Undibacterium sp. KW1: one gene and its partner. The protein of the gene in region 2 interacts with the protein of the main gene of each other region in a pairwise test. Links are inferred from orthologs where the notes say so. Each region holds a gene or a part of one and is shown on either strand. Other genes may lie near its edges. The genes, in order: ftsH and hflK.

Region 1 (16,958 bases), 750 kb from region 2 along the record:
ATGGCAATACCAGAAAAATGGCAGAATTTATTGCCCAGGGTATAGAAAGCGTGCCAGGCTGCAATGCCCGCATGCGTACTGTACCAGCCGTTTCCACGGTAGCAGAAGCAACCGCCTCTGATGTACCGTCGGAAGGCGCCCCCTATGTGGAATTGTCCGATCTGAAGGAATGCGCCGGACTAGCGATGGGTTCACCCACCCGCTTTGGCAATATGGCGGCAGCCTTGAAGTATTTTCTCGATGGCACTGCCGCCGACTGGCTCTCTGGCACACTGACTGGCAAACCGGCCTGCGTATTCACCTCCACCGGCAGCATGCACGGCGGCCAGGAATCAACTTTACTCAGCATGATGCTGCCACTGATGCATCACGGTATGCTGATGCTGGGCTTGCCCTATAGCAATGCTGAACTGATGACAACTTCAACCGGCGGCAGCCCCTATGGCGCAACTCATTGGGCAGGCCAGGATGGCGCACAAGCTATTTCAGAAGACAGCCGCAAACTGGCAATCGCCCTGGGCAAACGTCTGGCAGAAGTCAGTAAAAAATTGCAGGCTGCAGCATGAGCACGGTAACACCAGAGAAAAAATATTACCTGCTCGCTTCTGCCAGCCTGATTGCCTTGCTGCTGCTTTGCATTTGCTGGGAATGGTTTCTGGCACCTTTACGCCCGGGTGGGTCATGGATGGTGCTTAAAACCCTGCCCTTGCTCATACCGTTGCGCGGAGTACTCAAGCGCGATAACTACACCATGCAGTGGTCATCAATGTTGATCTGGCTGTACTTCACCGAGGGCATAGTCAGGGCCTACAGTGACCGCAGCTCCCTGTCCGTAGCACTGGCTTTGGCTGAAGTTGGCTTGTCCATCTTGTTCTTTATTGCGGTCATCCTGTATTTACGCCCCTTGAAAAAAGCCGCAAAGGCGCTGGCAAAAGTGAATGCAGCAAAGGCAGCAGAACAGTGAACCTGGCAAGCGAAGGCGATATCATGCGCGTTGATTTTCTTGCTGATTGCATCAAGATTCTGGGCCATGATTTCGTCATCACGAATGCGTCAGACCAATACCCATATTTGATAGACTGGCGCCAGCGCTATCTCGGCAAGGCAATGGCAGTGCTGCTACCAAAGTCTGCCGATGAAGTGGCAAGCCTGGTGCGGCTGTGCGCAACACATAAAATCGCCTGCGTACCACAGGGTGGCAATACCGGCCTGGTATTAGGCAGCATACCTGATCAGACAGGTCTGGCTGTAGTGATCTCCTTGAAACGCATGAATCGCATATTGGCGGTGGATGTCGCCAACAACACGATCACAGTCGAGGCTGGTTGCCTGCTGGCGCAGGTACAGACTGCAGCGAGCGAAGAGCAAAGATTATTCCCTCTGTCGCTGGCCTCGGAAGGCAGTTGTACCATAGGTGGCAATCTCTCGACCAATGCTGGTGGCACCGCAGTTCTACGCTATGGCAATACCAGGGAATTATGCCTGGGGCTGGAAGTCGTCACTGCTCAGGGTGACATCTGGGATGGCTTGCGTGGCCTGCGCAAGGATAATACGGGCTACGATTTACGCGACTTGTTTATAGGTGCTGAAGGTACGCTGGGCATTATCACAGCCGCCGTGTTGAAGTTATTCCCGCAACCTCGCGCCCAGATTACCGCATTCGCAGCGCTTGATAGTGCGGATGCTGCCCTGGACCTGCTCAAGCAATGTCAACATGCATTAGGGCCAACCCTGACTGCATTTGAATTGATCTCTGACTTCAGCCTGCAACTGGTACTCAAACATTTCCCGCAACTTCAGCATCCATTCAAGCGCAGCCATCCTCGCAGTTATCCTTATTATGCATTGCTGGAAATGTCTGACCACGAATCAGAAAGCCATGCAATTACCCTCATCGAGCAAGTGCTGGAGCAAGCGATCAATGATGGCCACGCTGCCGATGCGGTCTGCGCAAGCTCGGTCAACCAATCAAGAACCTTATGGAAGTTGCGCGAGCATATTTCTGAAGCGCAGGCCAGAGAAGGCAAGAATATCAAGCACGATATTTCCATCCCGGTGTCGCAGATCCCCCGCTTCATACGCATCACGGATGCAGAATTAACAGCTGCATTTCCGGGTTGCCAGATCGTCTGCTTTGGTCATATGGGGGACGGTAACCTGCACTACAATGTCTCAGCGCCTGCTGGCAGCAGCGATGCGGCATTCATCCTGCAACAGGCCGACATCAATCGCATAGTCCATGACCAGGTACATCAGTTCAAAGGATCGATTTCTGCCGAGCATGGACTGGGAATGTTGAAACGCGATGAGATCAGGCTGTATAAATCCGGCTTGGAATTAAGCATGATGCGCGCCATCAAAATGGCGCTGGACCCACAGAATATTATGAATCCAGGCAAGGTCTTGTAAACCGCCTCAATCCATTTGCTGTACCAACTGCATTGAGGCCGGAATAAATTTCAGTTCGCCATCAGTTCGTCAATTGTCTTGGCGTATAGCGGCGTGCTTGTGGGCCGGCCACTTCAGCCGCTTGCATATTGGATGGCAACTGAAACACGCTGACTGCGTGCGTCAATTCTACGGCCTGCTCTTCCATGCTCTCTGCCGCCGCTGCTGCCTGTTCAACCAAGGCCGCATTCTGTTGCGTCATTTCATCCATTTGCGTAATCGCCAGGTTCACCTGTTCTATACCTGAACTTTGCTCCTGGCTGGCCGCCGTGATCTCGCTCATGATGTCGGCCACATGCTGGACACTGGTGACAATCTCATCCATGGTCTTGCCTGCCTCATCGACGAGCTTGCTACCCTGATCAACCTTATCGACCGAGTCACTGATGAGGGATTTGATTTCCTTCGCAGCACTGGCACTGCGCTGTGCAAGATTGCGCACTTCTGCCGCAACCACCGCAAAACCACGCCCCTGCTCGCCTGCCCTCGCCGCTTCTACCGCAGCGTTCAAGGCCAGGATATTGGTCTGGAAGGCGATGCCATCAATGACACCAATGATATCGACGATCTTGCGCGAACTCTCTTTGATTGAGCCCATGGTATTGACCACTTGCCCTACGACTTCACCACCTTTGACCGCGACGCTGGAAGCAGAAACCACGAGTTGATTGGCCTGACGGGCATTGTCGGCATTTTGCCTGACCGTGCTGGTCAGTTCTTCCATCGAGCTAGCGGTTTCTTCCAGCGAACTGGCCTGTGATTCTGTGCGGCTTGAGAGATCGGCATTACCTGAGGCTATTTCTTGCGAAGCTACGGTAATTGTCTCTGTACCTGTCTTGATTTTGGAAATCGTAGTCAAGAGATTTTCCTGCATCATCTGCAGGGAATGCAGCAGATCACCTATTTCATCCGTGCCACTTGCTTCTACATGCTGAGTCAAATCGCCATTGGCAATCTGGTCAGCGATAATGGCAGAGCGTTTGATCGGGCCAGCAATGGTTCTCGCTATCAGCCATGCTGCAACAGAGCCTATGACTATCGTCAAAACACCAATGACCAGCATACCCAGCCGGGCATTTTTGTAGTTGGTCAGCGATTCATCATAAGCAGACTTCATCGCTTTGTGCTGCTGGCTCGCCAGCTCTGACAGCGCCTGCATCCATTTTTCGTTTGGCGCATTAAATTCCGTCTGCAATACAGATGCCGCATCGAAATAATTTCCTTCTGCGACCAGACTTTTGATCTTGTTGGCAATCGCCAGCACCTGCCGTTTTTGATCAAGCGAATTTTGCAGGGTAGCTTTACCCTCTTTATCGTCTATTAATTTCTTTGCTGAAGTTTCAGAGGCATCATAGCCTTCCAGTATCTTGGCCAGTCTTTTGGTTTCGCGCTCAGCCTCTGCCATGTCACTGGGCGCCGTCATTTTGCGCAGTACCAGCGCCAGCGCCCGCCCTTGCTCACGCATATCCGTGGCAGCATCAAGACTGGCGACCTTGGTATTAAAAATATAATCCGTGGAAGCCTGTAACTGGCTCAGTCGAAACAAGCCAAGGACAAGCAAACCGCAGGACAGCAAGATGACCAGACCAAAACCCAGAGCCAGGCGACCACTAATCTTCAAACGTGACAATTGATTCATACATTTTCCTGAGTATCCGCAACTAACGAAGGATGAATATCAGATTAACAAGAGAAGAGTTGAGAGTACCTCCCAATTTTTCCAGGCACTCTGATTATTATATTTTCAACACGCAAAACTTCAGAAAAAACCTGCTTCTACATGCACTCGTAATAGCAATTTGAATAGGCCTGCCAGTAAAGAATTAAGATCAAATTCCCTGAGCAATAAGTGGTACTACTTGCTCAGAGTATAGCCTGAAAAAAAGACCGTACACATGCGTCAATGATGACGAATTGCAACATCGACTCAAAATCACAACGCCTTTTTGCATACTCATTGCTCACTCAGGTATTTATGCACGCGGTAAAAACAATTCACAGCTTCAGATGAAAATTTATTTTCTATGGAGCAGGTGTAGGTGACTTGAATGACACCGTCTGCATGACCTGACCATCATCAAAACACAAGCTGCGTTCTGGCCATTGCAATGCAGCCAGCTTGCAATCCGACTCAGGAAAATCTTTATTTTTTCTCGCAGACCAGCGTCCACCCACAGAAAAATCGACACAAAACACATTGCCTGCTACACCATGCCACGCAAGCGGCGACGTATTCTCAAACAGGTCTTCGCCACCCTTGCCGATATGGGCGCGGTCAAACGCATTGAAGCGGCGCCAATAATGACCAACCACCACGGGCAGTTGCTCTGTGTATTCATTCCACCATTGCTCACGCCCCACAAAACGCCATTTGCCGCCAGAATAAAATGGCTCATGCCATTTACTCTCTACTCCCGATGTCAACACCCTCAAAGGATTATGCATTTGCATCAGCACATCGTATGCCGCATGAGCATGCATGAATGGTGGCAGATGATCCGGGTTTTCCAGACCGCGACTGTGGGCAGTCAGTTCAGCCTGCATTTGCGCAGAAAATTCCTGTGCCAACTGCCGCGTGTCGGCGTCCAGGCGGCGGTCATTTTCCATCACGCTTCCCAGAACAAGATGACGTATTCCTTCTATATGCTCCGCGATCCATGCTGCGTGTACTACCCGCAGATCTTCGCGCTCAAGCGCAACGGGCAGAGATGCTAAAAAATTTAGGGTATCTGCTTTCTTTGCGGTATCGAGCCTTTTGAAAGGCGCGTACTTGGGTTCATCCCTGACTGCTCGCTCTTCAAAAAACCAGCCAGCACCATCTTTGGCACTACCGCGCAAAAGATTCATTTCATGATTGCCCAATACCGCCACGGCCCTGCCCGCCTTGACCAGGCGCTCAAGCAATGCCAGCACAGCCGGGCTATCTGGTCCGCGATCGCAAAAGTCACCGACAAATACCAAGCTGCGCTCATCCAAGTGTTTGCCATCGGCATCATAACCAAGGTGATGCATCAGGTTGCAAAGGGCTTCATATTCGCCATGAATATCGCCGATAATATCCAGCGGGCCAGACGGCAGTTGTTGAATCAGACTCATCATTTTCCTTTTATTCTGTTACCACGCTACAGCTTTCCAGAAGCCATCAAAGTGACTGCATATCTTGCGGCAGCACAAAGTTGCAGTACCAGCAATGACCAACATCGAATCAATTTGATCTCATTTTAAACCCGTTTGAATAATAGCATCAAATTGATTCGATGTTAAAATATTCCATAAAATTGACCAACCGATCAGCATCATGCATCTGCACACTCTGCCCGCCGCCCAGCGCGAACGTCTCGCATTTATAGAGTTTCGCTTGTGGTTTCTCGGTACCGTCACACGAAAAGAAGTCATGGACCGTTTTGATATAGCCTCTGCGGCTGGCACACGCGACCTGGTTTTGTACCGTGAACTGGCACCTGGCAATGTGCTGTATGAAGGAAAAATGTATCACTATCAGGAGAGCTTCCAGCCCCTGTTTCAACATCAGCCAGACAGAGTATTATCAGCACTGTGCTCAGGATTTGGAGATGGCGAGCGTGGCACTGGCACATCCTTGTTGGCACACGACATCCCCAACCGCTTGAATCAACCAGCGTTGCAGGACCTGGCCAGAGTAACCCGCGCCATTCGTGGCGAATATCCGTTAAGGCTGACCTATCACTCCATGAAAACTGGCCCATCCAAGCGGGAAATTGTCCCATTGGCACTGGTGGATTCTGGCCTGCGCTGGCATGTTCGGGCCTATGACAGAAGCAAACAAGAATTCCGCGACCTGGTACTGACGCGCATGGATGACATCACAGATATTAAGCCAGGCGATAAAAGTCACGTGCTGCAAGCACACGAACAACTCGCTGCCGATGAACAATGGCAACGCATAGTCGATATCGAATTACAGCCCCATCCCTCGCACCCATATCCAGAATCCATCATGCGCGACTATGGGATGAAAAATGGCAAGCTCGAAGTCAAATTACGGGCTGCTATCGCTGGCTACGTCCTGCGTCAGTGGCAAGTCGATTGCTCACCAGAGGGCAAACTTGACGGCAGCAACTCCAGATTGAGGCTGGCTGATCTGATCGTGCTTGATGAGGTAAGTAATGCAGTACTGGCACCGGGGTATCAGAAAAGGGATATCTAGAAGATATGCGATCCCAACCCTTCTGCGATTTCATCACTACCATTCAATTTTAGAATTCAGGCAAAAGCAAAAAGCCCCTGAAGCAAGTTCAAGGGCTTTTATCGAATCTATTGGCCTGTCCAGCACGAATCGAACGTGCGACCCCGAGCTTAGAAGGCTCGTGCTCTATCCAACTGAGCTATGGACAGTCTTGTTGATGGCTAGCAAAACAGATGTTTGCGAGCCCAAAAACTGAAGGCTGAATAGTACATGGTATCGCTCTCACTTTCAAGAATGAAACCACTGCTGACTGCTAATTTACTTAGATTGCAGGTGGAATACAATCTGCCAGGCGGCGGGCGCTGGTGGAGGCGAGTTCGGCGTCTTCTGCTTCTACCATCACGCGCACCAAAGGCTCAGTGCCGGATGCGCGTATCAACACCCTGCCCCGGTCTGCGAGTTCAGCCTCGACCTTTTGCTTCTCTGCAACCAGCATTTCATTTTTTTGCCAGTCGAAACCGGCTGGCACTTTGATGTTCAATAAGGTTTGCGGGAACAGTTGCAGATCATCGAAGCAGGCATCGAGGCTCTTGCCGTTGCGCCTCAGAGCCGACAATACCTGCAGCGCCGAGACGATGCCGTCGCCGGTAGTATGTTTATCCAGGCACAGGAGATGACCAGAACCTTCACCGCCGAGCAGCCAGCCACGTTCCTGCATTTGCTCCAGCACGTAACGGTCGCCGACTTTGGCGCGGGCGAAGCCGACTCCGAGTTTTTTGAACGCCACTTCAACTGCCATATTCGTCATCAAGGTGCCAACCACGCCCTCAATCTTGCCGATAGCCATGCGGTCAAGCACCATCAAATAAAGGAGCTGGTCACCGTTATAAATCTTGCCGTGCTTATCCACCATCAAGAGGCGGTCAGCATCGCCATCGAGAGCAATACCCAGATCAGCGTGATTGGCGCGCACGGCCAGTGACAAGGCATCTGGTGCAGTTGCGCCGACCTTGTCATTGATATTCAGGCCATTCGGTTGATTACCTATGGCGATAACGTCTGCCCCCAGTTCATGGAAAACATGCGGGGCAATATCGTAAGCGGCACCATGAGCGCAATCGATAACGATCTTCAGGCCGCGTAAATCCAGCTCTGCCGGGAAGGTGCTTTTACAAAATTCTATATAGCGGCCATTCGCATCACTCAGACGACGGGCTTTACCAAGTTTCTCGGAGCTGACACATTGCATGGGTTGCTCAAGCTCAGCCTCGATAGCCAGCTCCACCTCATCTGCCAGTTTGTTGCCGTTGGCCGAGAAAAATTTGATGCCATTGTCATCAAATGGATTATGCGAAGCCGAGATCACGACACCTGCCGATAAACGCAATGCGCGCGTCAGGTAAGCCACTGCGGGCGTTGGTGCCGGGCCAGACAGCATGACATCGACACCGGCGGCGGCAAAGCCGGCCTCCAGCGAGGCTTCCAGCAAATAACCTGAGATACGGGTGTCTTTGCCGATCAGGACTGTGGGGCGGGCGTCGCCGGTGACATTGGCTTGCGCCAGCACTTTGCCTGCAGCATAGCCGAGGCGCATGACGAAATCAGGTGTGATAGGTGCAACACCCACTTTGCCACGTATGCCATCTGTACCAAAATATTTTCTGCTCATATTCTTCCTGCTCATCAAGGGGATAATGCATCCCAGATTTTGTATGCATCGACAGTTTCTGCCACGTCATGCACACGGATAATGTTTGCGCCCATCTGTTTTGCCAGCAGGGCCGCAGCAATACTGCCTGCCATGCGTTCTGGTGCCGCCCTGCCAGTCAAGCCACCTATCATGGATTTGCGCGACACGCCAACCAGCACAGGCAAGCCCAGCTCTTGCCGGAATTGCGGCAAGTGCTTGAACATGGCTGTATTATGTTCCAGGGTTTTGCCAAAGCCAAAACCAGGATCAAGACAGATGCGATTGACTTCTATGCCAGCATCTGTCAACGCTGTCAGCCTTTCGCGCAAAAATGTCTTCACGTCCTGATTGACGTCCATATATTCGGGACTGACTTGCATGTCTTCTGGCGTGTTTTGCATATGCATGACACATAAGGCAGCTTCTGCATTTTGCACGGCAGCGATGGATTCAGGTGAGCGGAAGCCCTGGATATCATTGATCATATCGACACCTGCAATCAGCGCTTCACGCATAACCTGGGGCTTGTAAGTGTCTATGGACAAGGGCTTGCCGCAGTCCCGCAAAGCATAGATGACAGGCATGACGCGGCTCAACTCTTCATCCAGCGGTAAAGGAGCAGAGCCAGGGCGGCTTGACTCACCGCCGATATCGATAATATCAACACCATCTTCTATCATCTGCTCAGCGCGGGCGATGGCGCTTTCGAGGTTCAGGTATTTGCCACCATCAGAAAAAGAGTCAGGTGTGATGTTGAGCACACCCATGACCAGGGTTCGGGACTGGGCCCCACTTAAGGGATAGCGGAAACGGCCACATTGGAAATATTTCATTTTTTAAAAAGACTAAGGGTGAGGAATGACCCCCACCCTTGTACAAGAAATTCAAGAATTAATTGTGTGTTTTTTGTACGTCAGTTCAAGCTGGTGCAGTTGCATTAGGCGACACACCACCGGAAGAACTACCCGAGGAAGGACGGTTGCTTGACTGGCTCTGCTTTGGCGGACGTGGGTCTATACCATTCATGATGTCATTAACCTGGTCAGCATCGATGGTTTCCCAATCCAGCAAAGCCTTGGTCATGGCCTCTACCTTGTCACGATTTTCTTCCAGAAGTTTACGCGACAAAGCATATTGAGTATCCAGAATACTGCGAATTTCTGCATCCACTTTTTGCTGGGTTGCCTCGGAAATCGTTTTCGATGGGCCACCAAAATAACCTTCACTCTGGCTATCTTCATAAACCATCACGCCCATGCTGTCGGACATACCAAAGCGCGTCACCATGGAACGTGCCAGTTTAGTAGCGCGAGAGAAATCATTGGACGCGCCAGTGGACATCTGGCCCACAAAAATTTCCTCTGCAATACGACCACCAAACAAAATGGATATTTCTTCCAGCATTTTGTCTTTATAGCCACTCAGATTATCATGCTCAGGTAATTGCCAGGTTACACCCAGGGCAAAACCACGCGGCATGATAGTCACTTTATGGACGGGATCAGCCTTTGGCAAAAGCTTGGCAACCACTGCGTGACCAGACTCGTGATACGCAGTATTCCTGCGTTCTTCTTCACGCATGACCATGGAGCGACGTTCAGGGCCCATGTAGATTTTGTCTTTGGCATCTTCAAAATCCATCATTTCAACCAGACGTTTATTGCGTCTCGCTGCAAACAATGCCGCCTCATTGACCAGATTGGCCAAATCAGCACCAGAGAAACCTGGTGTACCGCGTGCCAGTACATCTGCCTTGACGTCCGCAGAGATAGGCACTTTGCGCATGTGGACATTAAGAATTTGTTCACGGCCACGGATATCCGGCAAGCCAACGGAAACCTGACGGTCAAAACGGCCAGGGCGCAGCAAAGCTTTATCCAGTACGTCAGCACGGTTAGTAGCAGCAATCACGATGACACCGGAATTGGCCTCAAAACCATCCATCTCGACCAGCATCTGGTTCAATGTCTGTTCACGTTCATCATTACCACCACCCATGCCAGCACCACGATGGCGGCCAACAGCATCAATCTCATCAATAAAGATGATACAAGGTGAATGTTTTTTGGCATTTTCGAACATGTCGCGGACACGGGAGGCACCGACACCGACAAACATTTCGACGAAATCAGAACCGGAAATCGTGAAGAAAGGTACCTTTGCCTCACCTGCAATAGCGCGTGCCAGCAAAGTTTTACCAGTACCTGGAGGGCCGACCATCAACACGCCGCGCGGGATACGGCCACCAAGCTTCTGGAACTTGGTAGGATCACGCAGGAAATCAACGATTTCGCTGACTTCTTCTTTGGCTTCATCGCAACCGGCGACATCCGCAAAGGTCACATTATTGTTGGTGTCGTCCAGCATCCTGGCTTTGGACTTGCCAAAAGAGAATGCCCCACCCTTGCCACCACCCTGCATCTGGCGCATGAAGAATACCCAGACACCGATCAGCAACAGCATCGGGAACCAGGAAATGAAGACTTGCGACAGGAAAGACTGCTCTTCGGGCTGTTTGACATCAAACTTGACGCCACTATCCACCAGATCGCGTATCAGACCCTTGTCCAGCACAGTAATCTGGGATTTGACCTTTTTACCTTCAGAATTGGTCGCCACGATGGTGCGGTTAGCCTCATCAATGGTCGCTTCCTTGATGTGCTTGGACCTGACCTCATCGAGGAACTCGGAATACGCAACGGATGTGACACCTATACCGCTGCTTTTTCCATCAAACTGCTTAAAAAGTGTAAAAAGCACCAGGGCAACCACCACCCATATAGCAGCTTTTGAAAACATATTATTCACGAGAACTCCTTGAACGCAGGATGCGCCATTTGATACTGTAAACGTTCATTCTACCCCCATTGGGTAGAGCTTGCTAGCCAGCATATGTTGGCAATATTGATGATTATCAAGAGGTAAATTCAATTATTCGGGATTTTTCAAGCCTTTTCCGAGCAAAAAGATCTCGGAAGACTTGTCTTTGCTGGCTTTTGGCTTCTTGTTGAGTACAGTTTTGAACTCATCTTTAAATAATGTCACTATCGTGTTATAGCTGGGACCATGGAAGCATTTCACCAACAAAGCACCGCCCGGCTTAAGATGCGCCTTGGAAAAAGACACTGCCAGTTCGATAATATATTCGACACGCGCCGCATCAACTGTTGAGTTACCAGACAGATTTGGGGCCATATCGGACAATACCAAGTCCACTTTGCGCCCCAACAATTTGGATTCCAATTGATCCAGCACTTCATCTTCACGAAAGTCGCCCTGGATGAATTGCACATCAGCGATAGGCTCCATAGGCAAAAGATCAAGGGCAAAAATCTCACCCAGGATGCCACCACCTTCTTTACCTGCGAGCTTATTCCTTACATACTGAGACCAGCTGCCTGGGGTTGCCCCGAGATCGACCACAACCTGCCCCGGGCGTATCAATTTTTCTGATTCATCTATTTCTTTTAGCTTGTAAACGGCGCGTGCACGATAGCCTTCCTTTTGTGCAAGTTTCACATAAGGATCATTAATATGGTCGTGAACCCAATTTTGATTGAATTTATTCTTTGCCATTCGCGTAAAATACTGCTTTTAAAGGAATTACTATGTTAAAACTTACGCCCGCTGAAAGAAGCGAACTCCGCTCCGAAGCACATGCACTGAAACCTATCGTATTAATCGGCGAAGCTGGATTGACTCCTGCTGTGATCAAAGAAATTGATGCTGGCCTGAATGCCCATGGCCTGATCAAGGTACGCGTATTTGGCGATGATAGAGAAGCACGTATCGGTATGTACGATACCATCTGCGCCGAGCTGAATGCAGCCCCAGTACAACATATTGGAAAACTTTTGGTAGTTTACCGTCCAAAACTGGAAGGCACGAAAGAAACCAAACTGGTTAAAAAAGGCAAAGGCATGCGAGAAGTCACTATCGTCAAGCCTAGCCCAAGCGGCACCAAAAAACCTACCGTGTCCAAAGTCATGGTCAAAGGCAATGAGCGTGTCACCCAAGGTGGTAATATCAAGCGCGCAAAACCACGCCAAAGCAGTGCAAAAAAATCATCTCTGGCCAACAGCTAAGCTTCAATACTGCTGACATCTGATCAGTACAACCCGGCCTGACCCGGCCGGGTAATTACCTCTCCCTACGCTTAAACAGCTGTTGCATCAACTGCTGCAGAAATTCATATTCACAGACTGAATATGAATTGATTAAACGTACATCACATCCAGCACCTCATACTCGCGCACACCAGCAGGTGCCTGCACACCAACAACATCACCGGCATACTTGCCTATCAGGGCTCGTGCGATAGGAGAAGTGATGGAGACCTTGCTCAACTTCAAGTCTGCTTCATCTTCACCAACGATCTGATAGCTGACTTTCTGTGAAGTTTCGAGGTCTTCCAGGTGGACTGTGGAGCCAAATACGACGCGCCCCTCGGCATCGAGTTCGCTAGGATCGATAATCTGCGCAGAACCAAGCTTGCCTTCGAGCTCAGCGATACGGCCCTCAATGAAAGCCTGGCGTTCCTTGGCGGCATCATATTCGGCATTTTCAGACAAATCGCCTTGTGCGCGTGCCTCAGCAATCGCATTGATCACATCTGGGCGCTCTTTGGTTTTCAGTTTATGCAATTCTTGTTTTAGCAATTCTGCACCAAACTTGGTGATAGGTACTGTACTCATGACATTCACACTTTTAAAAGTAAAAATACAGAGGCCACATCAGACACCAGCATTACCGATGCCATTTGTGACCTCTGTATCGAAGTTCATGTGCCCCGACCAAGTCAGGGACACTGTTATTTCTATCAGTTTAAGGTTTTATGCAGACCTTGTAAATCATAAACATGCAATTCATTGAGATGACGCATGCCTTCGACCGCAGCCTCAGCACCCGCAATGGTCGTGAATGTTGTTGCACGGGCAATCAATGCAGAGGTACGGATAGCGCGTGAATCAGTAATGGCATTGCGCTTTTCTTCCACTGTATTGATGACCATGGCAATATCATTGTTCTTGATCATATCAACAACGTGTGGCCGGCCTTCAACAACCTTGTTCACCACTGACACAGGAATTCCCTCAGCAGCAATTGCCGTTGCAGTACCACGCGTGGCAACGATGGAGAAGCCCATCTCCACCAGATCACGTGCAACTTTGACGCCACGTGGTTTATCGCTGTTCTTGATACTCAGGAATACCTTGCCAGACGTTGGCAATTTCACGCCTGCGCCCAATTGCGATTTCACGAAAGCTTCACCAAAGGTTTTACCCACACCCATGACTTCACCCGTCGATTTCATCTCTGGGCCAAGAATGGTATCAACGCCCGGGAACTTCACGAACGGGAATACGGCTTCCTTGACGCTGAAATAAGGTGGCACGACTTCTGCACCTATGCCTTGTGAATCGAGAGACTGACCGACCATACAACGGGCAGCAATCTTGGCCAGTTGCAGGCCAGTAGCCTTGGATACATAAGGCACGGTACGCGATGCACGTGGATTCACTTCCAGCACGAACACGACATCTTTGCCATCTTGCTGCTGAATCGCAAACTGCACGTTCATCAGGCCAACGACATTCAAACCTTTTGCCATCAGCGCAGTCTGGCGCTTGAGTTCAGCAATGGTTTCTTGCGACAGGGAATAGGGTGGCAAGGAACATGCAGAGTCACCGGAGTGGACGCCAGCCTGTTCGATATGCTCCATGACGCCACCGATGAAGGTGCGCTCGCCATCAGACAGACAATCAACATCAACCTCAATCGCATCATTGAGGAAGCGGTCAAGCAAAACTGGCGAATCATGGGAGACCTTGACGGCTTCACGCATGTAACGCTCAAGATCACGTTGCTCATGCACGATTTCCATCGCGCGGCCACCCAGAACATAAGATGGACGTACCACCAGCGGATAACCAATCTCTTGTGCCAGTGCCAGCGCATCACTTTCAGTACGTGCAGTGCGGTTAGGCGGCTGACGCAAGCCCAGGTCTTGCAGCATTTTCTGGAAGCGTTCGCGATCTTCAGCAGCATCGATCATGTCTGGTGAAGTACCAACGATAGGCACGCCATTGGCTTCGAGATCCAGTGCCAGTTTCAAAGGTGTCTGACCACCGTATTGCACGATGACGCCAACTGGTTTTTCTTTATCGACGATTTCCAGTACATCTTCCAGCGTCAGCGGTTCAAAGTACAAGCGGTCGGATGTATCGTAGTCGGTAGAAACGGTTTCAGGATTGCAGTTAACCATGATGGTTTCATAACCATCTTCGCGCATCGCAAATGCCGCGTGTACGCAGCAATAATCAAACTCAATACCCTGGCCAATACGGTTAGGGCCACCGCCCAATACCATGATTTTTTTCTTGTCGGTCGGGTTCGATTCGCATTCTTCTTCATACGTCGAATACATGTAGGCTGTATTCGTGGCAAATTCACCAGCGCAAGTATCCACGCGTTTATAGACCGGGCGCACATTCAAAGCTTTACGTTTTTCACGGATCGCAGTATCAGTTGTTTTCAGCAGTTTTGCCAGACGACGATCAGAGAAACCTTTTTGCTTGAGTTGCAGCATGAGGGCTTTGTCAACGCTGTCGAGTGACTGCTCATCCAGCCACAATTCGATATCGACGATGTCCTTGATCTGCACCAAGAACCATGGATCGATATGCGTCAGTTGATGCACTTCTTCCAGCGTGAAGCCTTGAGCGAAAGCATCGCCAACATACCAGATACGGTCCGGGCCAGGCTCACCCAGTTCTTTTTCCAGGGTCTCACGGTCCTGGGTTTTTTCATTCATGCCATCGACGCCAACTTCGAGGCCGCGTAGGGCTTTCTGGAAAGATTCCTGGAAGGTGCGGCCTATCGCCATCACTTCACCAACAGATTTCATCTGCGTCGTCAGGCGGTTATCTGCCTGCGGGAATTTTTCAAATGCGAAACGCGGGATCTTGGTGACGACGTAATCGATGGAAGGCTCGAAAGAAGCTGGCGTAGCACCACCCGTAATTTCATTACGCAATTCATCGAGCGTGAAACCAACCGCCAGCTTGGCAGCGATCTTGGCGATAGGGAAACCCGTCGCTTTCGATGCCAGTGCAGATGAACGCGACACACGCGGATTCATCTCAATGACGATCATGCGGCCATCGGCAGGGTTGATGGAAAACTGGACGTTGGAGCCGCCTGTGTCCACACCAATTTCACGCAGCACTGCCAAAGAGGCATTACGCATAATCTGGTATTCTTTGTCGGTTAGTGTCTGCGCCGGTGCAACCGTAATAGAGTCACCGGTATGCACGCCCATAGGATCCAGGTTTTCGATGGAGCAGACGATGATGCAGTTGTCGGCCTTGTCGCGCACGACTTCCATCTCATACTCTTTCCAGCCTATCAGCGACTCTTCGATCAGCAATTCATTGGTAGGAGATGCTTCCAGGCCGCGCTTGCAAATCGTCTCGAATTCTTCCGGGTTGTAGGCAATACCGCCGCCTGTACCACCCATGGTGAACGATGGACGGATGATGACAGGGAAGCCAACATCCTTTTGCACTACCCATGCTTCATCCATGGAATGAGCAACGCCGGAACGTGCAGAACCCAGCCCAATCTTGGTCATGGCGTTCTTGAATTTCAGGCGGTCTTCAGCCTTATCGATGGCTTCTGGTGAAGCACCGATCAGTTCACAATTGTATTTGGTCAGCACGCCATTACGATGCAGATCAAGTGCACAGTTCAGTGCAGTCTGACCACCCATGGTCGGCAGAATTGCATCCGGTTTTTCCTTGGCTATGATGCGCTCAACAACTTGCCAGGTGATAGGCTCGATGTAAGTCACATCTGCCATTTCCGGGTCAGTCATGATGGTTGCCGGATTGCTGTTGACCAGAATCACGCGGTAACCTTCTTCACGCAAAGCCTTGCAAGCCTGCGCGCCAGAATAGTCGAATTCACAAGCCTGGCCAATGATGATGGGGCCAGCGCCGATAATCAAAATACTTTTTATGTCGTTACGTTTTGGCATTCTCTTATTCTCCTGTCTTTGCCTTGGCCATCATCGCGGTGAAGCGGTCAAACAGGTAGGCAATATCATGCGGACCTGGTGAGGCTTCAGGGTGACCCTGGAAGCAGAAAGCTGGTTTATCAGTACGCGCAAAACCTTGCAGCGAGCCATCAAACAAAGACACGTGGGTGACGCGGCAATTGGCTGGCAAAGTTGCAGCATCGACTGCGAAACCGTGGTTTTGGGAAGTGATCAATACCTGCTTGGTATCCAGATCCTGCACAGGATGGTTGGCGCCGTGGTGGCCGAATTTCATCTTGAGGGTTTTAGCACCGGATGCCAGCGCCATGATTTGATGACCAAGGCAGATACCAAAGGTAGGAATGCCCTTCTCTATCAATTCCTTGGCAGCAGCAATCGCATAATCGCAAGGCTCAGGGTCGCCAGGACCATTCGACAAAAACACGCCATCTGGATTCAATGCCAGCACATCGGCAGCACTGGATTGCGCAGGCAATACCGTAACCTTGCAACCACGCTCGGCCAGCATGCGCAGGATATTACGCTTAACGCCAAAGTCGAAAGCGACGACATGGAATCTCGGATTTTGCAACTGACCATAACCCTGGCCCAGCACC
Region 2 (13,449 bases):
CACCTTCACTACGCAGCTCTACGATCTTTGCCCGCAATGCAGGGTCACTACCCCAGGGAGCCCGGATCGCATCCTTTCTCTCTGCGGATGGCAGCAGACGCGCCAGCTCACGCAAATCCAGGGAAAATCCAGTCGCCGGACGTGAGCGTCCAAAAGCCTCGCCCACATGGTCGTACCGACCACCACGGGCCACCGCGTTTGGCAAACCTGGTACAAACACATTGAACATCACCCCACTATGATAGTGGTAGCCACGCAAATCAGCGAGATCTATCGTGACATGGGTTGTGCCAGTCAAACGCACCAGATGCTCCAGTTCGTCGAGCGCGGTCTGTATGCCTTCAAATGCAGGCAGTACCGCACGCGCTTTCTGGATAACGGAAATATCGCCATATAAACCTGGCAAAACCATTAATGCAGCACGCACCTCGGGTGAAAAATTCTTGCTCAGCTTATCGATGCTAGGCAAATCCTTTGCCTCCAGCAAGGCATACAGAGTATTTTCCTGCGCTTTGGCGAGCGGATCTGCCGCCAGCAAGGCACGCAAGACACCGACATGACACATATCCAGCCTGACATCTTTTACATGCGCAAGTGCCAGACAAGCCAATACCAGTTCCTGGATTTCAGCATCCGCCTCCAGGCCAGCATGGCCATAAATTTCTGCGCCGATTTGCAAAGGCTCGCGTGTGGCGTGCAGACCAGAAGGCTTGGTATGCAGGACACTGCCCGCATAGCAAAGACGGGTAACAGTACGGCGGTTTAAGAGATGCGCATCAATACGGGCTACTTGCGTGGTCATGTCAGCCCGCAGGCCCATGGTACGGCCAGAGATTTGATCTACCAGTTTGAAGGTACGCAAATCCATATCCTGACCGGCACCGGTCAGCAAGGACTCTATGTATTCCAGCATGGGCGGCATGACCAGCTCGTAGCCATACAGTCTGAAATTGTCCAGGAGAACACGGCGCAATTCTTCTATCTTGCGCGCTTCGGACGGCAGGATATCAGCAATATTTTCAGGTAAAAGCCAATTCGGCATGAAGAACAATCAAAAAAACAAGAAATTGGTTGAGTCTATCCGACAAACAGCGATCTGCACAAAATTTGTGCAGATCGCTGTTTGTCACTACAGTCACTATTTACAGTGGCGAGTGTTACTTACCCTTTGCAGCAGGAGCATTACCACCTACCGAAGAAGGGCTCTTAAAATATTTAAAGAACTCAGAGTTTGGATCCACTACCAAGACATCACTCTTGTTCTTGAATGACGCAGTATACGCCTCAAGGCTGCGATAGAACTTATAAAATTCTGGATTTTGACCAAACGCCTGCGCATAAATCTGTGAAGCTTCAGCGTCACCTGCACCGCGTATCTTTTGCGCTTCACGATAAGCTTCAGCCTTGATCACCAATCTTTGCTTATCAGCATCTGCGCTGATTTCTTCTTTTTCAGCTGCACCGGTAGAGCGCAGACCATTTGCTTCACGGGTACGCTCGGCCTTCATGCGTTCATACACCGAATTATTGATTTGCTCTACGTAATCAACACGCTTGAGGCGCACATCTATAATTTCCACACCTATCTGCTTGGTTTCGTCAGAAACCTTTTTCTTGATGGCGTCCATGACCTTGCCACGCTGTGTAGATATTACTTCGCCTACTTTACGCTTGGTAATTTCATCATTCAAGGCAGCCTTGATGATTTGCAACATCCTGTTTTGCGCTCTGCGTTCTTCGCCATTGAAGCTGACGAAATACAGACGTGGGTCCTTGATACGCCACTTCACATACGAATCAACCAGGATGTTCTTCTTTTCGGACGTGACAAAACGATCACCAGTATTCGTATCAATAGTCAGGATACGTTTATCCAGCAACAAGACATTCTGAAATGGTGGTGGCAACTTGAAGTGCAAGCCAGGCTCACTGATGACAGACTTGACTTCACCCAAAGCAAAGACAATCGCGTGCGAACGCTGATCAACAACAAAAATAGTCGAATAAGCAATTAAAATTGCACCACAGATGGCAATGAGGAAAGTAGCAAACTTATTCATTATCTGCCCTCCCTTTCGCGTGTATCACGGTTATCTTTTGATCTTCCATCCTTGCCATAACGCATTTCCACGGTAGGTATCTGCTCTGCTGCAGGAATAGTTACCTGTGCAGGAGCCGCCGGCGCGACTTTCGCTGCCTGATCACCCTGGATTTTATCCAGAGGCAGATAAATCATATTATTACCAGTCTTGGTATCCATCATCACCTTGCTGGTATTGGCAAATATTTGCTGCATGGTTTCCAGGTACATCCTGTCCCTGGTAATGGCAGGCGCTTTTTGATACTCAACCAGCACTTGTTGGAAGCGTGAAGCATTACCCTGAGCATTGGCAACGATACTTCCTTTGTATGCTTCTGCCTCTTGTATCATGCGGGACGCCTCACCACGTGCCTTTGGAATAACATCATTGGCATAAGCTATGCCTTCATTTTTCAGGCGCTCTTTATCCTGCTTTGCTTTTTGCGCATCTTCAAAAACAGCCTGGACCTGCTCAGGTGCCTGCACGTTTTGCATGGTCACTTGCGCCACCAGCACACCTGAACCATACGCATTCAGGATTTTTTGCATGCCTGCACTGACATCAAGTGCTATTTTTTCACGACCTTCATACAAGACAAAATCCATGGAGCTTTTACCGACGACCTCGCGGACAACAGTTTCTGCGACCTGAAGTATCATCTCTTCCTGATCACGGTTGTTATACAGCCAGTCTGCGGCATTGTTCAAGGTGTACTGGACAGCAAACTGAATATCGACGATGTTTTCATCATCAGTCAACATCAGGGATTCGCGCTCTTTTGAGCCTTTTTTGTAGCCTATCTCCACCGTTCTGACTTGCGACAGATTGACTATCTCATGTCCTTGGACAGGATAAGGCCAGCGCCAGTTAAAGCCGGCAGAAGTCTGATGGCTGAATTTACCAAATGTCGTGATGACAGCAGTTTGCCCTTCTTGCACGATGAAAAAACCACTGGACAACCATACCAGCGCGATTACGGCAACAATCAGGGATGCGCCAACTTTAGCGCCAGATGAGTCTGGTGAAAAATTGCCACCATTATCGCCACCACCATTTTGCCCAAACAGACGCCCCAATTTCTGGGTAAAGTCTTTCCATAACTGATCAAGATCAGGTGGGCCATCCGGTGGTTTTTTGCCATCGGGCTTATTATTATTTTGATTATTGTTTTGTGAACCACGCCCCCATTGCGGATCATTTATGGACATGGTCAAACCAATTCTTTTGAGAAATGAAACAAGCATTCTGTCGCTATCCAATGAATAGTGGGTTGGACTACTGAAAATCAAAGCGTGCATCAACTGCCTCTGGCGTTGCCGTTTGCGCAATGCCAGACGTTTTTGCCAGTGCGAATTCGGCGATAGCTTCGCGTAACAAACCTATACCTGCTCCGGTGCGGGCACTCAAAAAAACCCTCTGGATTTTATCACACTCATCTACCTCGACCGAAGGCTCCAGCTCAGCAAGATCTATCTTATTCCACACAAGTATCTGTGGTATGTGATCCGCGCCGATTTCTTCAAGCACCTGATTGACTTGTTGTATCTGGTCAAACCTTACAGGACTACTTGCATCTACGACATGCAAGAGCAAATCGGCATGTATCGTTTCTTCCAATGTTGCCCTGAACGCTGCAACGAGTTGATGAGGCAATTCACGAATAAAACCAACCGTATCAGAAATGACGATATTACCCGCATCGCCCAGGTACAAGCGGCGCGAAGTAGTATCCAGCGTTGCAAATAATTGATTGGCGGCATAAGCGCCTGCCTTGGTCATAGTATTAAACAGACTGGACTTACCCGCATTGGTATAACCGACCAGAGAAACCGACAAGGTATTACTACGGCCACGCGAACGTCTCTGGGTTTCCCTTTGCTTATGTAGCTTATCGAGCTTTTGTTTGAGCATTTTGACACGCTCCCCCAGCAAGCGGCGGTCAGTCTCAAGCTGAGTCTCGCCTGGGCCGCGCAAACCTATACCACCTTTTTGTCTTTCCAGATGCGTCCAGCCACGTATCAATCGCGTGGCCAGATGTTGCAACTGAGCCAATTCCACCTGAACCTTACCTTCATGACTTTGGGCACGTTGAGCAAAAATATCCAGGATCAGGCTGGTACGATCAACCACCCTCACCTTCAGGTGGCGCTCCAGATTCCTCTGTTGCGCCGGCGAGAGTGCATGATTAAAAATGACTATATCCAGCGTAGCGTCGGCAACAGCATGCGCAATCTCATCCGCCTTGCCGCTGCCGACAAAAAAAGCAGCATCAGGGCTTGATCGTTTGCAAGTGATGGTTGTAACCGGCTCTGCCCCCGCGGACTGCGAAAGCAAAGAGAGTTCTTCCAGGCTGGCGGCAAAGTCGTCCTTACCAAAATCCACGCCGACTAAAGCGGCGCGCATGGACGGCTTCTTTATTTCATTACTCAAAAATTACTCTGCCTCTGGCTCGGTGTTAATGCTGACTGCGCGTGCTGGTACAACGGTAGAAATAGCATGCTTGTAAACCATTTGTGTCACAGTATTACGCAGCAAAACCACATACTGGTCGAAAGATTCGATATGGCCCTGCAATTTGATGCCATTGACCAGATAAATTGATACAGGAATATGTTCTTTACGCAAAGCGTTCAGAAATGGGTCTTGTAATAATTGCCCTTTATTGCTCATAACAGCTCCATTGTGTTGTTGTGATTAGGAGTTGGGGACTACTTATCATAATACAAGTATTCCCAGAAGTTGATTACAAAGTAATGTAATCTATTTTCATCTTAATTGCATATCTCTTGCTTAAATTTCACTGCAAAAGGAGATCAACCAAGCATTTTCTTACATTTTAATACTTGCCAGCAGACTTAACTGAACGAGCTTACTTCGACGACTTGTCAAACGGATTCTTGCCAGAACGCATTTCTATTCGCAAAGGAGTACCAGTGAGTGAAAACGTTTCGCGGAAGTGTTTTTCGAGATAACGCTTATACACATCACCCACTGCCTCAAGTGCATTGCCGTGAATGACAATAATAGGCGGATTTTGCCCACCCTGATGCGCATAGCGCAACTTGGGACGGATAGAGCCCTTGCGCTTGGGTTGTTGATGTTCTACTGCTTCAATCAGGGCACGTGTGAGTTTGGGCGTAGATAAATTAACCATCGCAGCAGCATAAGCAGCATCAATGGATTTCATCAGAGGACCTATACCAGTCGATTTCAAGGCTGAAATGAAGTGGAATTTGGCAAATGTCAGGAAATTCAGTTTGCGCTCTATGTCCATCTTGATCTCATCGCGCCTGTCACTTTGCAAACCATCCCACTTATTGACGCCAACTACCAGCGCACGACCAGATTCCAGGATGAAGCCTGCAATATGGGCATCCTGCTCTGAAATGTCCTGCTGTGCGTCCAGCAACAACAAGACTACGTTGGCTTCCGACACCGATTGCAGGGTTTTAACGACAGAGAATTTCTCTATGGCCTCAAAAACCTTGCCACGGCGACGTATACCAGCGGTGTCAATCAGGGAATAATGCACGCCATCACGCTCGAAAGGGATTTCTATCGAGTCGCGAGTGGTACCAGGCATATCGAAAGCGATGACCCGTTCTTCACCCAGCAGGGTATTCACGAGTGTCGATTTACCGACATTGGGACGGCCAACGATGGCAATCTTGATGCCGCGAACCTGGGATTCAGGCTCTTCAACTTCCTCAGGGCGCTGGGCGAAGGCGATATCAACCATTTCTTCGACCAGATCTGCTACACCATCACCGTGTGCGGCAGAGATCACATAAGGATCGCCAAGACCCAGTTCATAAAAATCTGCAGTGACCGAGGTATATTTCATGCCCTCGGCCTTATTTACCACCAGCATGACGGAGCGGCCTGATTTGCGCAGGAAATCCGTGATGGTTTTGTCATGCGGTGTCAGACCCTGACGACCATCGACGATAAAAACAACAACATCTGCTTCAGCCACAGCCTGCTTGGTCTGCTTGGCCATTTCATGCATGATGCCTTCTTTGGCGACAGGCTCGAAACCGCCAGTGTCAATCACCAGAAAAGGGCGTTCACCAACACGGCCTTCGCCGTAATGCCTGTCCCTGGTCAAGCCAGGTAAATCTGCGACCAAAGCGTCGCGTGAACGGGTGAGCCGATTGAACAGCGTGGATTTGCCGACGTTAGGTCGGCCTATAAGTGCGATAACCGGCTTCATTATTATTACTCGGTTGCAAGAGCAACCACTGATCCTGATTTTGTTTGAACGATCAGTTTAGCATCGACCACCAAAGGCGCTGCTAAAATCTGACTACCATCGGTAGTAACACGTCCGATGAAAGAACCATCTTCCCTTGACAGGAAGTGGACATAACCTGCGAAATCGCCGACCGCAACTGCACGGTCATACGAAATTGGTGCTGACAAACGACGATAGCTGAGCTTGTCATTCCGCCAGGCACTTGCGCCACCGTTGCGGGCAAAGGCATTTACGGCACCAGCAACATCTGAGGCAAACACAAAGCGCTCGTCAACACTGACACCAACCTCGCTGGACAAAGGTTTGGCCCAGCGCAAAGCACCGGTAGCCACATCAAAACAAGCCACCCTGCCCTGATAAGAACTGGCACAAATATCGTTACCCAGGATCACTGGCGCACCCGAAACGTCGGCGACACGCTCGAGTTCAGTAGCACCCTTGGGCTCGCCGACTGTTGCCTCCCAGCGCAAACCGCCATTATTCAGCGCCAGTGAAGACATACGTCCACCCGGCATGGCGACAATTGCCTGCTGCCCCTGCATCACGATGCCAGGAGCAAGACGCAAAGTCAAAGGAGGCAAAGGACGCTCTATTGACCACTTGCGTTCACCGTTAGTGAGATCATAAGCACTGACCTTGTTGTCTATACTGCGAACCACAACCAGACCCTGACCAACCGCTGGGGCAGATAAAATTTCATTTGTACTCTGGGTTTTCCAGCGCAATTTGCCGTCCAGATCAAATGCCAATACCTGGCCTTTTTCACCTGCAACAGCAACAGTTGTACCATCAACGCCAACACCTGCCGTCAAACGGGTACCCGCATTGATACGCCAGACCGTGCGGCCAGTCGCCACCTCTATGCGTGCCAGCGTGCCGTCAGCCGCAGCCACATAGACATTTTGCGCATAGGCTGCAGGAGTAAAGAGGTAGTTACCCGCAGTACCAATTGCCACTGTCCAACTGGGTTTAATCGCCAGACTGGACTTGATCTCAGTCAAAACTGCTGGCTGATTTTTTGCGTCAGATTTAGATGAAAATGGATTCAGCGAAGACAGCGTGGAACAGCCCGTCATTGCCATGAATACAGATGACGCAACGAGCAGTTTGGCAGAAAATTGCATATATGATTCCCCTTATTTACTGACAACTTTAGTATCTGCCGCACCACCGATGACATCCAGCTTCATTTGCAAAGCCTGACGACCTGGACTTTTATCTGCCATTTTTTCCAGCGCTGACTTATACACAGTACGCGCATCTTCGATCTTGTTTTGCGCTACATAGACATCGCCTTTGGCATCCAGCACATCAGCATCGAATTGTGCGGGGAAAGTACCTGACAATTGCTTCAGGGCCTCGTCATAGGCTTTTTCATCCAGCGCTATACCAGCCAGGCGTATTCTTGCCACAGCCTTGTATTCATCAGCCTTGGAAGTATCTGCCACCCATTGCAACTGGCTCTTGGCAGCCTTCAGATCGTTCGCATCAAATGCGCTCTTGGCTGCTACCAGCGCAGCCATAGGTGCATATGAAGTAGAAGCAAATTTGGCTTTCAAATCCTCTGTCACTGCCAGCACCTTGGCATTGTCTTTGGCAACAACCGACTTCTGCATTTCTTCATACAACTGAGAAGCTTGCAAAGTCTGGGTGTTTTGACGCGATGTCCATGCGGTCCAGCCAGCATAAGCAGCAAGGGCAACGATCAGCCCCCAGGTAGCCATGTTGCCGTATTTTTTCCAGATTGCCTTGAGGTTATCTAACTGCTCTTGTTCTTCTAAATCGTATGCCATAGTATCTTTGTCTATCTATGTTATAAATATTTTTAATATGGATTAATGGTGTACATGGTGATGATGAGGATCATCACAGCAATCTGCTTCAGCGCTACCGGCAATTTGATCAACCAGGTAATCCACCGCAGTATCGAACGGGACGTTAACCTGATTATTTTCAGCGTCAGCCGCGCGCAACTCCTTGATACTCACTGTATTATTATTTGCCTCATCTTCACCGATGATGACAGCATAAGCCGCACCGCTGCCGTCAGCCTTTTTCATCTGGGATTTGAAACTGCCTACGCCATTGGCAGTTGCGCAATGTAACACAACATCCAGACCTGCATCACGCAAACGCTCACTTAATACCATCGCCTGCATTTGTGCTTCTGCTCCCTGATGCACCAGATAAGCATCGCACATTGCAGGCTGATGTACGTCGCCATTGGCTTTCATCAATTCCAGCAAACGTTCTATGCCCATGGCAAAACCACAGGCTGGTGTTGGCTTGCCACCAAAAATACCAAACAAGGCATCATAACGACCGCCAGCACAAACTGTGCCCTGGGAACCGAGGTCGTCAGTGACCCATTCAAAGACAGTGCGGTTATAGTAATCAAGCCCACGCACCAGACGCGGATTGATGGTAAATGGAATGCTGTTATGACGCAAAATCTTTTGCACGCCTTCAAAGTGGGCCAGTGACTCTGCACCCAGATAGTCGAGCAATTTAGGTGCCGCATTGACCATCTCTTGCATGGCAGGATTTTTGGTATCCAGAATACGCAAGGGATTCGTCAGCAAACGCCTTTTTGCTTCGGCATCCAGAATGTCCTGATGTTGTTCAAAATAAGCGATCAACGCGGCCTTGTGCTGATTGCGTTCTTCTGCATCGCCAATGGAATTCAATTCCAGACGCACATTTTGCAGCCCCAGGTCATCCCAGAAACGCTGACACATCATAATCAGTTCGGCATCAATGTCCGGGCCGGTGAAGCCCAGCGCCTCAGCGCCCACCTGATGGAATTGACGATAACGACCACGCTGCGGTTTTTCATGACGGAACATGGGACCGGTATACCACAAGCGCCTTGGACCATCGTAAATAAGATTATGTTCAATCGCAGAACGTACGACACCGGCGGTACCTTCCGGGCGCAAAGTCAGCTTGTCGCCATTCATGGAATCTTCAAAGGAATACATTTCCTTTTCGACGACATCCGTTACTTCACCAAGGCCACGCGCGAACAAATTAGTAGGCTCGACAATAGGTGTACGGACTTGCTGGAAGCCATAACTCTTCAATACAGATTGCACAGTATTTTCAAACAACTCCCACAACGGGGCGTCATCCGGTAAAAGGTCATTCATCCCTTTCACACCAGCGATTTTTTCTGCTTTTTTTATTTCCGACATACTTGCTACCTGATTTAATTATTTGTTACGCCATGCACCGGGGCATAGTGGCTCTTGACATAGTCCAGCACAATTTCCTGGAACTCTTCTGCAATACGGTCGCCGCGCAAGGTGAGCGCCTTGGCACCATCAATAAAAACTGGCGCAGCCGGTGATTCACCCGTACCTGGCAAACTGATGCCAATATTGGCGTGCTTGGATTCACCTGGGCCATTAACGATACAGCCCATGACGGCGACATTCATATTCTCTACCCCTGGATACTGACTCTTCCAGACTGGCATTTGATTCCGCAGGAAACTCTGGATATCATCAGCCAGTTCCTGGAACACAGTCGAGGTAGTCCTGCCACAGCCGGGGCAAGCAATGACCATGGGCGTAAATTTTCGCAAACCCATAGTCTGCAAAATTTCCTGACCAACGACAACTTCCTTGCAACGGTCACCACCGGGCTCCGGTGTCAGGGATATGCGTATGGTGTCGCCTATGCCCTCCTGCATCAATACCGACAATGCTGCAGTCGAAGCGACGATGCCTTTACTACCCATGCCAGCCTCGGTCAGACCAAGATGCAAGGGGTAATCGCAACGTGCTGCCAGTTCGCGGTAAACGGCGATCAAGTCCTGCACACCTGAGACTTTGCAAGACAGGATAATCTTGTCACCTGCCAGACCCAGTTCTTCAGCTTTTTGCGCACTTTCAATCGCAGAGGTGATCAATGCCTGATACATCACGGCTTGCACACTCCATGGCTGAGCACGCTTGGCGTTATCATCCATGATGCGAGCCAGCAAGGCCTGATCCAGGCTACCCCAGTTGACACCGATGCGCACTGGCTTATCGTAGCGGCAAGCCATTTCTATCATCTGGGCAAACTGGGTATCGCGTTTGGCGCCCTTGCCTACATTGCCAGGATTAATCCGGTACTTGGATAAGGCTTTGGCGCAATCAGGAAAGTCATTCAACAGCGTGTGGCCGTTGTAATGAAAATCACCTACCAGCGGCACATCTATGCCCATCCGGTCCAACTGTTCACGTATCGCTGGTACGGCTGCTGCCGCTTCTGCGTTATTGACCGTGATGCGCACCAACTCAGAACCAGCCCGCGCCAATTCCTTGATTTGAATTGCAGTACCTATCGCGTCAGCAGTATCAGTATTCGTCATGGATTGCACCACGACAGGTGCGCCGCCACCTACCAGAACTTCCCGGTTGCCATATACCACTTTGGCAGCACGGGATGCACGCCTGAGCTTAGGACCAGAACCGATTTCCGATAAAAAATCCGTCATCTTTACTTCACATTCAAATTAATGACATTACTATCCTTGCCAGGCGCAATCTCCATGGATTTGCCACGCAACCAGCCATCCACACCTGCAGCATTACCTATCCTGAGCTGCAAAGCCTCTTTCATGTCAAACACCTCTTCAGTGCCCGCTTTGGCGAGATGAGAAGTCACAATACTGCCATTTTCACGCTTGACCTGTATCCAAGAGTCTTGCCTGAATTTCAGTTTCAACTGATTATTTCCCGCATCTGCCACTGCTGGCGCGGCAACCGCAACAGGCACGGAAACCGGGGCCGGAGCTACTGCAACCACAGGAGCTGAAGCCAGGGCCGAAGCTTGTTGAGCAACCGCTGGCGCAGACACCGGAGTTTGTACATCCTGATCCACTTTGGGTGGAGGAACGATATCCTGAGCTTCTGGTTTTGCACCATTGAGCGTACCAAGCACTGTGGGAATAGTCGATGCCGCTGGCTTATCAGCTTCTGGCTTGATAGATGCCGCGCCTGGATTTTCAACAGGTTTTTCAGGCTCTGCTTCAGTCGTTTTTTTTGCAGACTGCCCTGAGATCAGGCTCTTGATGTAATCGTTTTGCTCCAGCTTTTGCACCGCCACAAAGATCAGGGCACATGCAGCCAGCACTATCGCACCTATCACATACTTGCGATTATTATTACTATCCTGACGTCCCAGAAAAGGCGTACGAGACTCCATGAAAGGTGTCGCAAGGGTAGGACGCAAATCTGCATCCAGCCCAGACAGGCCCTTTTCTGCAGGGAGGCAGTCGATCACTGGCGCAGGGTCAAGCTTGAGAAGTTTCGCATAAGAGCGCACAAAACCTCGCACGATCACCATCTTGGGCAAATCATCAAATTGATTACTCTCCAGCGCAAGTATCTGGCGTTGGGACAATTTGAGTTGATCCGCCACCTGCTGCACACTCAAACCGAGTTGAACGCGCGCAGCAGACAATTGAGAACCGGCAGTCTGCACTACAGACAAAACCGCTTTAGTCTCAGATATCTCGGAAGCCAAAGGTTCTACAGGTAGATTCGCGCCCGCATCACTCATCAAACACTCCACGTTGATACAGAGAAAATTCTGTTGAATTAGGATGGCGGCGACGCAGTTGCGTAGCCAGACTATTTACCGCAGCCTCATCACCCAATTTTTTTTCAATTTTGATGGCAAGCCAAAATACATTTGCTGCCAACACGTCCAACTTGAGTACACGGCCAATATAAAACTTCGCCTGTTTATATTCACCGCGTTTGTAAAGCACATCGGCCAGATTCGCATTGATTTGCGGATTGCCAGCATCTTCACGCAGACCCTGCATGAAATAGCGTTCTGCAGCAAGCGTATCCTTGATACGCAAACTGCACAATCCAGCATTATTCAATGCCTTAGCTGGCGCATTATAGGCGGGATCCTTGACAGCGCTCTCAAGATACACAAGCCCTTGTTTCTCACGTCCGTTCATACACAAGAACCAGCCATAATTATTGCCAATATCACTATTACCTGGTGCGAGTTTCAGTGCATGCTGAAAATTATCTTCGGCCAGTTGCTTCTCACCCATATCCATGAAGATAAGTGCCCGCAGGCTGAAAGCATCAACCAGATCAGGCGCAATCAATAACGCCTGACGAATCTCTTCAAGAGCAACCTTCTGCTGCCCCTGCTGATAATAACCAACAGCCAGCTCCATGCGTATGGATGCACGTTTTCGCGCATCCTGCTTTTCGGCAGACATGTTTTGATCTGGCCTATCACCCTCCAGGCTCTTGGATGCACATGCTGACAAAGAAAGTGCCAGCACCACCAGCACTCCATTCAAAAAACATTGACGCATTTGAGAAATTTTCACTGAGTGATCTCCACGATCTTGCCAAAATTTTCGCCAAACTTCTTTTGATATTCCGCCATTTTTTGCATGCGCTCTTGCACACGCGTTCTGTCCTGCACTTCACCAGCCAGTTGACCACAAGCCGCATCGATATCATCGCCACGGGTTTTACGGGTGGTTGTTACCAAGCCTGCGTCGAGCAAAATCTGGGCAAATGCCTTGATACGCGGATTCGCTGATCGTTTCAGGCCAGATTCCGGGAAAGGATTAAAAGGAATCAGATTGAACTTGCACGGCACATCACGCACCAGCTCGATCAACTCCCTGGCATGCGCATCAGTATCATTGACACCATCCAGCATGCAATATTCAAATGTGACAAAGTCGCGCGGCGCAAACTCCAGGTAGCGCTTGCAGGCCGCCATCAACTCCTTCAATGGATGCTTCTTGTTCAGTGGTATCAGGCTGTCACGCAAAGTATCATTTGACGCATGCAGGGACACCGCCAGTGCCACCGGACATTCTTGCGACAGCTTGTCTATCATGGGAACCACACCACTGGTAGATAGCGTCACGCGGCGACGCGACAAGCCATAAGCATTATCATCGAGCATGAGACGCAAGGCAGTCACAGTTGGTTCAAAATTCAGCAAAGGCTCACCCATGCCCATCATGACCACATTGGTGATCTGACGCTCACCTTTAGGGCCAGGTGCAATACCTTTGGTCTTGCGCAATTCAAATTCTGCCATCCAGAGCTGGCCTATGATTTCGCCTACACT

The links.
Region 1: the proteins of hflK (region 2) and ftsH interact in binary tests that used the Escherichia coli proteins (3 or more experiments, as listed by UniProt). The link is inferred for Undibacterium sp. KW1 from one-to-one orthologs.

Annotation. Positions count from the first base shown.
Region 1 is NZ_AP018439.1:3,201,383-3,218,340, forward strand. Bases 8,667-11,544 are described here. They hold ftsH (ATP-dependent zinc metalloprotease FtsH), read right to left. Parts: upstream 11,112-11,544; coding sequence 9,222-11,111; downstream 8,667-9,221. Other genes in these bases: folP (dihydropteroate synthase), read right to left, coding at 8,667-9,136; UNDKW_RS14420 (RlmE family RNA methyltransferase), read right to left, coding at 11,235-11,544. Also shown: wrbA (NAD(P)H:quinone oxidoreductase), read left to right, coding at 1-566; UNDKW_RS14375 (DUF2069 domain-containing protein), read left to right, coding at 563-964; UNDKW_RS14380 (FAD-binding oxidoreductase), read left to right, coding at 988-2,409; UNDKW_RS30960 (methyl-accepting chemotaxis protein), read right to left, coding at 2,471-4,087; UNDKW_RS14390 (metallophosphoesterase), read right to left, coding at 4,471-5,544; UNDKW_RS14395 (WYL domain-containing protein), read left to right, coding at 5,747-6,634; glmM (phosphoglucosamine mutase), read right to left, coding at 6,936-8,282; more of folP, read right to left, coding at 8,297-8,666; more of UNDKW_RS14420, read right to left, coding at 11,545-11,879; UNDKW_RS14425 (YhbY family RNA-binding protein), read left to right, coding at 11,912-12,388; transcription elongation factor GreA, read right to left, coding at 12,521-12,997; carB (carbamoyl-phosphate synthase large subunit), read right to left, coding at 13,123-16,341; carA (glutamine-hydrolyzing carbamoyl-phosphate synthase small subunit), read right to left, coding at 16,346-16,958. UniProt on the Escherichia coli protein: Acts as a processive, ATP-dependent zinc metallopeptidase for both cytoplasmic and membrane proteins. Plays a role in the quality control of integral membrane proteins.
Region 2 is NZ_AP018439.1:2,448,368-2,461,816, reverse strand. Bases 1,193-4,177 are described here. They hold hflK (FtsH protease activity modulator HflK), read right to left. Parts: upstream 3,326-4,177; coding sequence 2,060-3,325; downstream 1,193-2,059. Other genes in these bases: hflX (GTPase HflX), read right to left, coding at 3,357-4,177; hflC (protease modulator HflC), read right to left, coding at 1,193-2,060. Also shown: UNDKW_RS11065 (ATP phosphoribosyltransferase regulatory subunit), read right to left, coding at 1-1,042; more of hflC, read right to left, coding at 1,158-1,192; more of hflX, read right to left, coding at 4,178-4,484; RNA chaperone Hfq, read right to left, coding at 4,515-4,751; ribosome biogenesis GTPase Der, read right to left, coding at 4,951-6,294; outer membrane protein assembly factor BamB, read right to left, coding at 6,300-7,460; UNDKW_RS11030 (tetratricopeptide repeat protein), read right to left, coding at 7,473-8,129; hisS (histidine--tRNA ligase), read right to left, coding at 8,172-9,530; ispG (flavodoxin-dependent (E)-4-hydroxy-3-methylbut-2-enyl-diphosphate synthase), read right to left, coding at 9,545-10,822; UNDKW_RS11015 (RodZ domain-containing protein), read right to left, coding at 10,825-11,889; type IV pilus biogenesis/stability protein PilW, read right to left, coding at 11,882-12,673; 23S rRNA (adenine(2503)-C(2))-methyltransferase RlmN, read right to left, coding at 12,685-13,449.